One region of the Bacillus sp. PK5-006 genome, then DNA from elsewhere that is predicted to be linked to it. Evidence: a T-box and tRNA genes for the amino acid it is inferred to sense, from the RefSeq annotation. Region 1 holds a T-box; the other holds one or more tRNA genes.
The links. The T-box of region 1 lies ahead of alaS (alanine--tRNA ligase). A T-box ahead of a tRNA ligase gene usually reads a tRNA of that ligase, here a tRNA-Ala.
Positions count from the first base shown of each region.

Region 2: it encodes a tRNA-Ala, which carries the amino acid that the T-box ahead of alaS (alanine--tRNA ligase) is inferred to sense. The anticodon was not compared.

Region 1 is NZ_CP096414.1:1,302,069-1,306,431, reverse strand. It holds gene M1D84_RS06670 (IreB family regulatory phosphoprotein) at 1-41, opposite strand, end outside; gene alaS (alanine--tRNA ligase) at 131-2,767, opposite strand; T-box leader at 2,849-3,056, opposite strand; gene M1D84_RS06660 (AI-2E family transporter) at 3,101-4,165, opposite strand.
Region 2 is NZ_CP096414.1:953,368-957,730, forward strand. It holds rRNA gene M1D84_RS04815 (23S ribosomal RNA) at 1-439, shown strand, start outside; rRNA gene rrf (5S ribosomal RNA) at 501-616, shown strand; tRNA gene M1D84_RS04825 (tRNA-Val) at 1,135-1,210, shown strand; tRNA gene M1D84_RS04830 (tRNA-Thr) at 1,244-1,319, shown strand; tRNA gene M1D84_RS04835 (tRNA-Lys) at 1,357-1,432, shown strand; tRNA gene M1D84_RS04840 (tRNA-Leu) at 1,441-1,523, shown strand; tRNA gene M1D84_RS04845 (tRNA-Gly) at 1,554-1,625, shown strand; tRNA gene M1D84_RS04850 (tRNA-Leu) at 1,638-1,723, shown strand; tRNA gene M1D84_RS04855 (tRNA-Arg) at 1,734-1,810, shown strand; tRNA gene M1D84_RS04860 (tRNA-Pro) at 1,818-1,894, shown strand; tRNA gene M1D84_RS04865 (tRNA-Ala) at 1,903-1,975, shown strand; tRNA gene M1D84_RS04870 (tRNA-Met) at 2,001-2,074, shown strand; tRNA gene M1D84_RS04875 (tRNA-Ile) at 2,079-2,155, shown strand; tRNA gene M1D84_RS04880 (tRNA-Ser) at 2,163-2,255, shown strand; tRNA gene M1D84_RS04885 (tRNA-Met) at 2,278-2,354, shown strand; tRNA gene M1D84_RS04890 (tRNA-Asp) at 2,359-2,435, shown strand; tRNA gene M1D84_RS04895 (tRNA-Phe) at 2,454-2,526, shown strand; tRNA gene M1D84_RS04900 (tRNA-His) at 2,552-2,627, shown strand; tRNA gene M1D84_RS04905 (tRNA-Gly) at 2,639-2,712, shown strand; tRNA gene M1D84_RS04910 (tRNA-Ile) at 2,730-2,806, shown strand; tRNA gene M1D84_RS04915 (tRNA-Asn) at 2,813-2,887, shown strand; tRNA gene M1D84_RS04920 (tRNA-Ser) at 2,891-2,981, shown strand; tRNA gene M1D84_RS04925 (tRNA-Glu) at 2,989-3,060, shown strand; gene M1D84_RS04930 (TspO/MBR family protein) at 3,137-3,613, opposite strand; gene M1D84_RS04935 (TraR/DksA C4-type zinc finger protein) at 3,700-4,363, opposite strand, start outside.

The sequences.
Region 1 (4,363 bases):
TCAGAGAAGTTAAACTTCATTGTCTTATCAAATGAACTCACTGCTTCTTGCACCTCTCTTCCAACATTCTACTAGCAAGCTTTTTTCTAACCGCTCATCTAATACCATTATTCTACACTACATTGCCTGATTATAAAACGGATTTGACAGATTCTTCGACAGTTGCCAGTGCTTCTTCAAGCTTTTCTGGTTGTTTTCCGCCTGCTTGTGCCATGTCTGGACGTCCGCCTCCGCCTCCGCCGCAGATTTCAGCTGCCTGCTTCACAAGCTTCCCTGCATGCAGACCTTTTTCGATCACGTCTTTTGTTACTCCTGCTGAAATGTTTACTTTTCCGTTTTGAACGGCTCCAAGGACGATGACAGCTGATCCTAATTTAACTTTTAAGTCATCAACCATTGTTCTTAAATGGTTCATGTCTTTAGCATTTACTTTTTCAGTTAATACTTTCACTCCGCCAACTTCTGTCACTTTCTCTAAAATAGAGCCAGCTTCTGCTTGGCTTAATTTCCCAAGGAGAGATTCGTTTTCTCTTTGAGCCTCTTTTAAATCTGCCTGTAATGAAGCAATCCGTTTTGGTACATCCTTCGTATTTGACTTCAGCTCACTTGCTGCCTGTTCTAAAATCGCCAGCTGGTCATTTAATTCTTCATAAGCGCCTTTACCAGTCACAGCTTCAATACGGCGTGTTCCAGCACCAATACCCGACTCAGATGCAATTTTAAACAAACCGATTTCCGCAGTGTTTTGCACGTGACAGCCGCCGCATAGCTCGATGCTGTAATCGCCCACTTGGACAACACGGACAATATCGCCATACTTCTCGCCAAAGAGCGCCATTGCACCCATTTCTTTTGCTTCAGCAATTGGTTTCAAGTCAATGGCAACAGAGATACCTTCCCAAATTTTTTCGTTGACGATTTTTTCAATTTGAGACAATTCTTCTTTCGTCACTTGTCCAAAGTGAGAGAAATCAAAGCGAAGTCTGTTTTCATTTACCAATGAACCTGCTTGGTTTACGTGGCTTCCTAATACATCTTTGAGCGCCTGATGCAGAAGGTGTGTCGCTGTATGGTTTTTGACAATCCCTTTTCGAAGAGCCGATTCCACTTCTGCAGTGACCTCGAGACCTTTTTGAGCCGTACCGCTTACAACGACTCCTTCATGGACATGCTGACCGTTTGGCGCTTTTTTCACATCTTTGATCTCAATGATGGCTTCTGCACTTTTTAGTGTTCCTTTATCCGCTACTTGTCCGCCGCTTTCCGCATAGAAAGGCGTTTCATCTAACAAGATTTGCACCGTGTCTCCTTCATGTGCTTCAGAGACAAGTTCACCATTTTGAAGCAATTCGATAATGCGAGTTTCCGCAGTTAAATTTTCGTAGCCAACAAAGGTACTTTCCACTTTAATATCGCCTAAAGCGCCGCCTTGAACCTGCATACTGCCGACATCTTGTCTCGCATTTCTTGCCCGTTCACGCTGCTTCTCCATTTCCGCTTGGAAGCCTTCTCGATCAACTGTCATGTTTTCATCTTCTGCGTATTCTTCTGTCAGCTCGACAGGGAATCCATACGTGTCATACAGCTTAAATACATCTTCACCTGAAATCTGTGAGCTGCCTTTGTCTCTTTCTTTTTTGATCACTTCTGACAAAATAGCTAACCCTTCGTTCAGTGTTTCGTGGAAACGTTCCTCTTCGTTTTTGATGACTTTCGCAATAAATTCTTCTTTTGCTTGTACATCTGGGTAGAAATCCTTCATGATCTCAGCAACAACTGGCACTAAATCATACATAAACGGACGGTGGATATGGATCGTTTTTGCATAACGCACAGCTCGGCGCAGCAAACGTCTTAATACATATCCGCGGCCTTCATTGGAAGGAAGCGCACCGTCACTTACAGCAAAGGCAACTGTCCGGATATGGTCAGCAATGACTTTAAATGCTGTATCTTTTTCCTTCGCCAAACCATAGCTTTCTCCAGAAATGGTTTCGACTGCACGAATAATCGGCATGAAAAGGTCTGTATCGAAGTTCGTTGGCACATTTTGAATGACAGATACCATTCGTTCAAGGCCCATCCCTGTATCAATGTTTTTCTTCGGTAGTGGGGTGTATGATCCATCTGGATTATGGTTGAATTCAGAGAACACGAGATTCCATACTTCTAGATAACGCTCGTTTTCTCCGCCTGGATATAATTCTGGATCGTTCATGTCGTCACCGTATGATTCACCGCGGTCATAGAAAATTTCTGTATTCGGTCCGCTTGGGCCCTCGCCAATATCCCAGAAGTTGCCTTCAAGACGGATAATACGTTCTTCAGGCACACCAATTTTATCTCTCCAAAGGATATATGCTTCTTCGTCCTCTGGGTGGACTGTCACAGATAACAAATTCGGATCAAAGCCAATCCACTCTTCACTAGTGAGGAATTCCCACGCCCATTCAATGGCCTCTTCTTTAAAATAATCACCAATAGAAAAGTTGCCAAGCATTTCAAAGAACGTGTGATGACGTGCTGTCTTCCCTACATTTTCAATATCATTCGTACGAATCGATTTTTGTGCGTTGCAAATACGCGGATTGTCAGGTACGACGCGGCCATCAAAGTATTTTTTTAATGTTGCCACCCCACTGTTGATCCATAAAAGTGTCGGATCGTCATGCGGTACAAGTGACGCACTCGGTTCTACAGCATGTCCTTTTTCTTTAAAAAAGTCTAAAAACATTTGACGTACTTGAGCTGAAGTTAAAGTTTTCATTCAAAAATCCTCCCTTATCATTCATCAATCTCCACACAAACGAAAAAAACATCCCGCCCTATGCAAGCACAAAACGACTTACACAGGGACGAGATGTTCTCGCGGTACCACCCTGATTATAGACACATTCGTCTATCACCTTCACATCCGATAACGCCGGAAGAGAGCGGCAGTGTTTATCTGCACTCGGGACTAGCTTCCGTTAAAGGTCTGATAAGGCTTTTCTCAGCAAATAAAGCCTCTCTCTGCAACAGCTTTTTAACGTACTCGGGTCCGTCATTGAATTTCAATATGTATGAATCGAAATTATTATAGACAACTCGGCTCGTCTTGTCAATGAACGCTTCGTCTCATCAGGATATATTGCACAATGATCACCCTGATAATCGCAGCTGCTGGAACGGCTAAAATCATCCCAATTAAGCCAAACAGCTCCCCTCCTGCAAGCAAGACAAGCATAATGACGACAGGATGCATATGAAGACTTCGTCCTACAATGATCGGGCTGAGGACATTGCTCTCTAAAAATTGCAGCACCGCTACTGTGATCAATACGATGATGACCGATTTCACTGAGATGGTAAACGCAATAAAGATGGCAGGAACTGCGCCAATTATCGGTCCAAAATACGGAATCACGTTCGTTGCTCCTATCAGCATGCCAAGAACGAGCGGATACGGGATATGAAAAAGCCAAAGCACAATGGCTGCTGCACCCCCGATTAAAGAACAGACAAGCAGCTGCCCTCGAATATAATCACCAAGCGATTCATCCACTGCTTTCACAAAGGCATGCCCCCTCTTCCTAAATGACGGCGGCGTTAAATACCATGCCGCCCGTTTCATCGTACTCATGTCTTTTACCATATAAAAAACAAGAAAAGGGATGAGTGCAGCGACTAATGCGTAATCAAATAAAACTTTACAGCTAAGAATCATCCGCTCAGCGCTATTGGCTGCATATGTCTCCGATTGAACAATGAAGCGGTCCAAGCGGTCATGAAGTCCGTCAGGCCAGTGGCTCGTATGATGATGAATATGTGATAAAGCGCCATTATACGTTTCAGCGATGACAGGAATTTGTTCTGACAGCTCATTTAACTGTGCGATCATAACAGGCGCTCCTTTATATACCGCAAAACCAATCCCGCCAAAAAACAGGACATAGATGAGTAAGAGACTGACTGTTCTCGGCAGCCCTCGTGCATGCAGTCTTTCCACAATCGGATAAAGCAGATAAGAAATAAAAATAGCGATGAGAAGCGGAATGAGAACCGCCTTCAGCAATAAAAAAACAGGCATCCATAACTCGTCGAGCTGCAGTAAAATGAGCAAGGATGCAAGGACAAGCAGAACCCCTGCAGCATATATCAGAAATTGGATCGGACGTTTCTTCACCTTTTTCACCTCTTTTCTTATTGTTTAACCATTTTCTGCAATTATCCACGTAAATAAAATTTGTCCTAACTTTGTTAAAAATGAATACACATGAAACATACAGCTCCATCCAAAGTCACTGTTTGCTGTAAAATCTCGTCAGAAAATATTCCATCATTTACTTCTTTTTACACAAGTTGTGCTAGAATCCACTTTAGC
Region 2 (4,363 bases), 350 kb from region 1:
CTCCCCCAAGAGTCCACATCGACGGGGAGGTTTGGCACCTCGATGTCGGCTCATCGCATCCTGGGGCTGTAGTCGGTCCCAAGGGTTGGGCTGTTCGCCCATTAAAGCGGTACGCGAGCTGGGTTCAGAACGTCGTGAGACAGTTCGGTCCCTATCCGTCGCGGGCGCAGGAAATTTGAGAGGAGCTGTCCTTAGTACGAGAGGACCGGGATGGACGCACCGCTGGTGTACCAGTTGTTCTGCCAAGGGCATCGCTGGGTAGCTATGTGCGGACGGGATAAGTGCTGAAAGCATCTAAGCATGAAGCCCCCCTCAAGATGAGATTTCCCATTCCGCAAGGAAGTAAGATCCCTGAAAGATGATCAGGTTGATAGGTCTGAGGTGGAAGCGTGGTGACACGTGGAGCTGACAGATACTAATAGATCGAGGACTTAACCTATATTCTAATGTGAAGCATGAACATTGTTATCTAGTTTTGAGAGAACATTCTCTCCATCAGGTTTGGTGGCGATAGCGAAGAGGTCACACCCGTTCCCATACCGAACACGGAAGTTAAGCTCTTCAGCGCCGATGGTAGTTGGGGGTTTCCCCCTGTGAGAGTAGGACGCCGCCAAGCTTCTATAAGGATCAGTTCCAGTCGGAACTGGTCTTTTTTGTGCAAGTTGAGGGTACATACATTCACTTGTTTGATAAAAGATCGTGGCTTCATTTTATGTCCACAAGCAGCGTGTGAAATACTTGGATATAAAGAGGAAAATGAGCCTATCGCATAAAACATTAGCTATAAAAACAATAGAGAGACAGAGTATCAGCTTATATAGGGAAATTAAAGATGTGTAAGCCTATATGATTTTTATAAATGCTTACGGCTAAAGAGATTACATATATCATTAAAGTATAAAAATGAGGGACTGCTAATATTTCTGAAGGAATCGAACGTTTTAAAAGAGAATATAGAAGAGAGAAGTTCAGCTGCTGAACGGAACAGCAGCTGTTTGAATAGGTGAAATGACGATCATTTGTTAAAAGAAATACGCAATGAAAATTGAAATAAAATTTTTTTAATATAGCCTTTACAAATGATTAAAACCTGTATATAATAATCTTTGTCGGATCGAGAGATTCCTACATAGTGGAGGATTAGCTCAGCTGGGAGAGCATCTGCCTTACAAGCAGAGGGTCGGCGGTTCGAGCCCGTCATCCTCCACCATATTTATTCTTACATAATGTTAGGATAGATAAAGCCGGTGTAGCTCAACTGGTAGAGCAACTGACTTGTAATCAGTAGGTTGGGGGTTCAAGTCCTCTTGCCGGCACCACTTTCATATGGTAAGATAGACAAGTCGCTTTTAAAGCGAGCCATTAGCTCAGTTGGTAGAGCATCTGACTTTTAATCAGAGGGTCGAAGGTTCGAGTCCTTCATGGCTCACCATGTTTCATGCGGGTGTGGCGGAATTGGCAGACGCGCTAGACTTAGGATCTAGTGTCTTTATGACGTGGGGGTTCAAGTCCCTTCACCCGCATTGCCAAATAAAATAAAGAAATCCTGTAATGCGGAAGTAGTTCAGTGGTAGAACACCACCTTGCCAAGGTGGGGGTCGCGGGTTCGAATCCCGTCTTCCGCTTATACCATCCACGCCGGGGTGGTGGAATTGGCAGACACACAGGACTTAAAATCCTGCGGTAGGTGACTACCGTGCCGGTTCAAGTCCGGCCCTCGGCATTATAAATAAGCGCCCGTAGCTCAATTGGATAGAGCGTTTGACTACGGATCAAAAGGTTAGGGGTTCGACTCCTCTCGGGCGCGCCATTAAGATCGGGAAGTAGCTCAGCTTGGTAGAGCACTTGGTTTGGGACCAAGGGGTCGCAGGTTCGAATCCTGTCTTCCCGACCATCTTTTATGGGGCCTTAGCTCAGCTGGGAGAGCGCCTGCCTTGCACGCAGGAGGTCAGCGGTTCGATCCCGCTAGGCTCCACTTTTTAAAAGATTAATTTGATCATGGCGGTGTAGCTCAGCTGGCTAGAGCGTACGGTTCATACCCGTGAGGTCGGGGGTTCGATCCCCTCCGCCGCTATAAAGGACCTTTAGCTCAGTTGGTTAGAGCAGACGGCTCATAACCGTCCGGTCGTAGGTTCGAGTCCTACAAGGTCCACCATCTATACGGAGGAATACCCAAGTCCGGCTGAAGGGATCGGTCTTGAAAACCGACAGGGGTGTCAAAGCCCGCGGGGGTTCGAATCCCTCTTCCTCCGCCATATTTTTTAAAACCCATATCATCGCGGGGTGGAGCAGTTCGGTAGCTCGTCGGGCTCATAACCCGAAGGTCGCAGGTTCAAATCCTGCCCCCGCAACCAAAATGGTCCGGTAGTTCAGTTGGTTAGAATGCCTGCCTGTCACGCAGGAGGTCGCGGGTTCGAGTCCCGTCCGGACCGCCATTTTTCAAAAGAATACTTGGCTCGGTAGCTCAGTTGGTAGAGCAACGGACTGAAAATCCGTGTGTCGGCGGTTCGATTCCGTCCCGAGCCACTTTTATAAAAATATTCATAGTATGGCGGTTGTGGCGAAGTGGTTAACGCACCAGATTGTGGCTCTGGCACTCGTGGGTTCGATTCCCATCAATCGCCCCATACATATTTTTGCGGGTGTAGTTTAGTGGTAAAACCTCAGCCTTCCAAGCTGATGTCGTGGGTTCGATTCCCATCACCCGCTCCATTTGTATATCTGTTCATGGGCCTGTAGCTCAGCTGGTTAGAGCGCACGCCTGATAAGCGTGAGGTCGGTGGTTCGAGTCCACTCAGGCCCACCATGATCTTCCGCAGTAGCTCAGTGGTAGAGCTATCGGCTGTTAACCGATCGGTCGTAGGTTCGAATCCTACCTGCGGAGCCAAATGGAGAAGTACTCAAGTGGCTGAAGAGGCGCCCCTGCTAAGGGTGTAGGTCGCGTAAGCGGCGCGAGGGTTCAAATCCCTCCTTCTCCGCCATTGATATGGCCCGTTGGTCAAGCGGTTAAGACACCGCCCTTTCACGGCGGTAACACGGGTTCGAATCCCGTACGGGTCATTTTTAAAAGAGATCTTGTCAAAGATCTCTTTTTTATTTTCTCCAAAACGAAAGACCGCATCATGGCGGTCTTTTTTTACATATTCATGGAATAGATCGTATAAGACAAGTATGTGGCAAAGAAGCCCCATAAGACATATGGAATCAGTAAAATTGGAACGACTTTGCTTAGTTTACGTGAGACGATGACAAGTGCAAGTGCTGTCAGTGCGACGAGAAGGCAGTCGATTGTAGCTACAAACAAATCCTTTTGTGTAAATTGAAAAAAGCTAAAGGCTTGATTTAAAACATAATTTAAAAGGAAAAGAATCCAAAATGGTAAAGTGATTTTTTGGAATCCATATTTTCCATAAATGATCGCTGCGGACAATGAGATGAGTGCAAATAAGACAGCCCACACAGCACCGATCACACCGCCACCAGGCGTCCATTTTGGTTTATTCAATGCGTCATACCATTCTCTGTCGACGGGGAACAAGAATCCGGCAATAGAGAATAGTGCGTATGTAATAAAGAAGACGACAATCGCCCAAATGATACTTTTTCTAGCCATCAAGAATCTCCTCCAATCAAATTCACTCTTAAAATGATTTCCCAATAATTACATGATATAAACATAAAGCCCCCAATATGAGGGGACTAATGATTTTCTTCTGTATAAGGTTCTTCCTCGTACGGTTTCAAGTCACCAAATACCGTCATGACACCTTCTTCGTCTAGTGCTTCTTCATAGGCCTCGTGTGCTTTGTTCGGATACACCTTGCTTGCTTTTCCTTCAATATCAGCAGCTGCGAATCCTTCGTAGTCCTCTACATAATCTTCATCTTCTGATTGTGTATATACATCATCGTATGTCAGAGGAGGGAATTCCATATCAGACGGGGTCTCAGAGTTTCCGTAGCGTTCTACGTCTTGGTAGGCATCCTCTCCATCGTACGCAGCACTTTCTTCATTTTCAAATTGTCCCGCGGGAGGACTTAATAAATCCTCTTCAATCGGACGGTTTTGTGAAACGGTCTGTTCTTTTGAATGCTCTGTGCATGTGACGGCAGTAGGCAAGGCTTCTAAGCGTTCCTTTGGAATAGGGGCTTTACAGACCTTGCACAGACCATAAGAGCCGTCTGCAATGGCTTGGAGTGCTTCATTGATGTCTAACATATGTTCATGTTCCAAGCTGTTTAAAGCAATATCTTTCCCACGCTCGAACAGCTCTGTCCCTTGATCACCCGGGTGGTTATCATAGGCAGACAATTCACCGATTGAATCGTAAGGAAAGGATACTTTCTGTTCATCGTCATGGCTT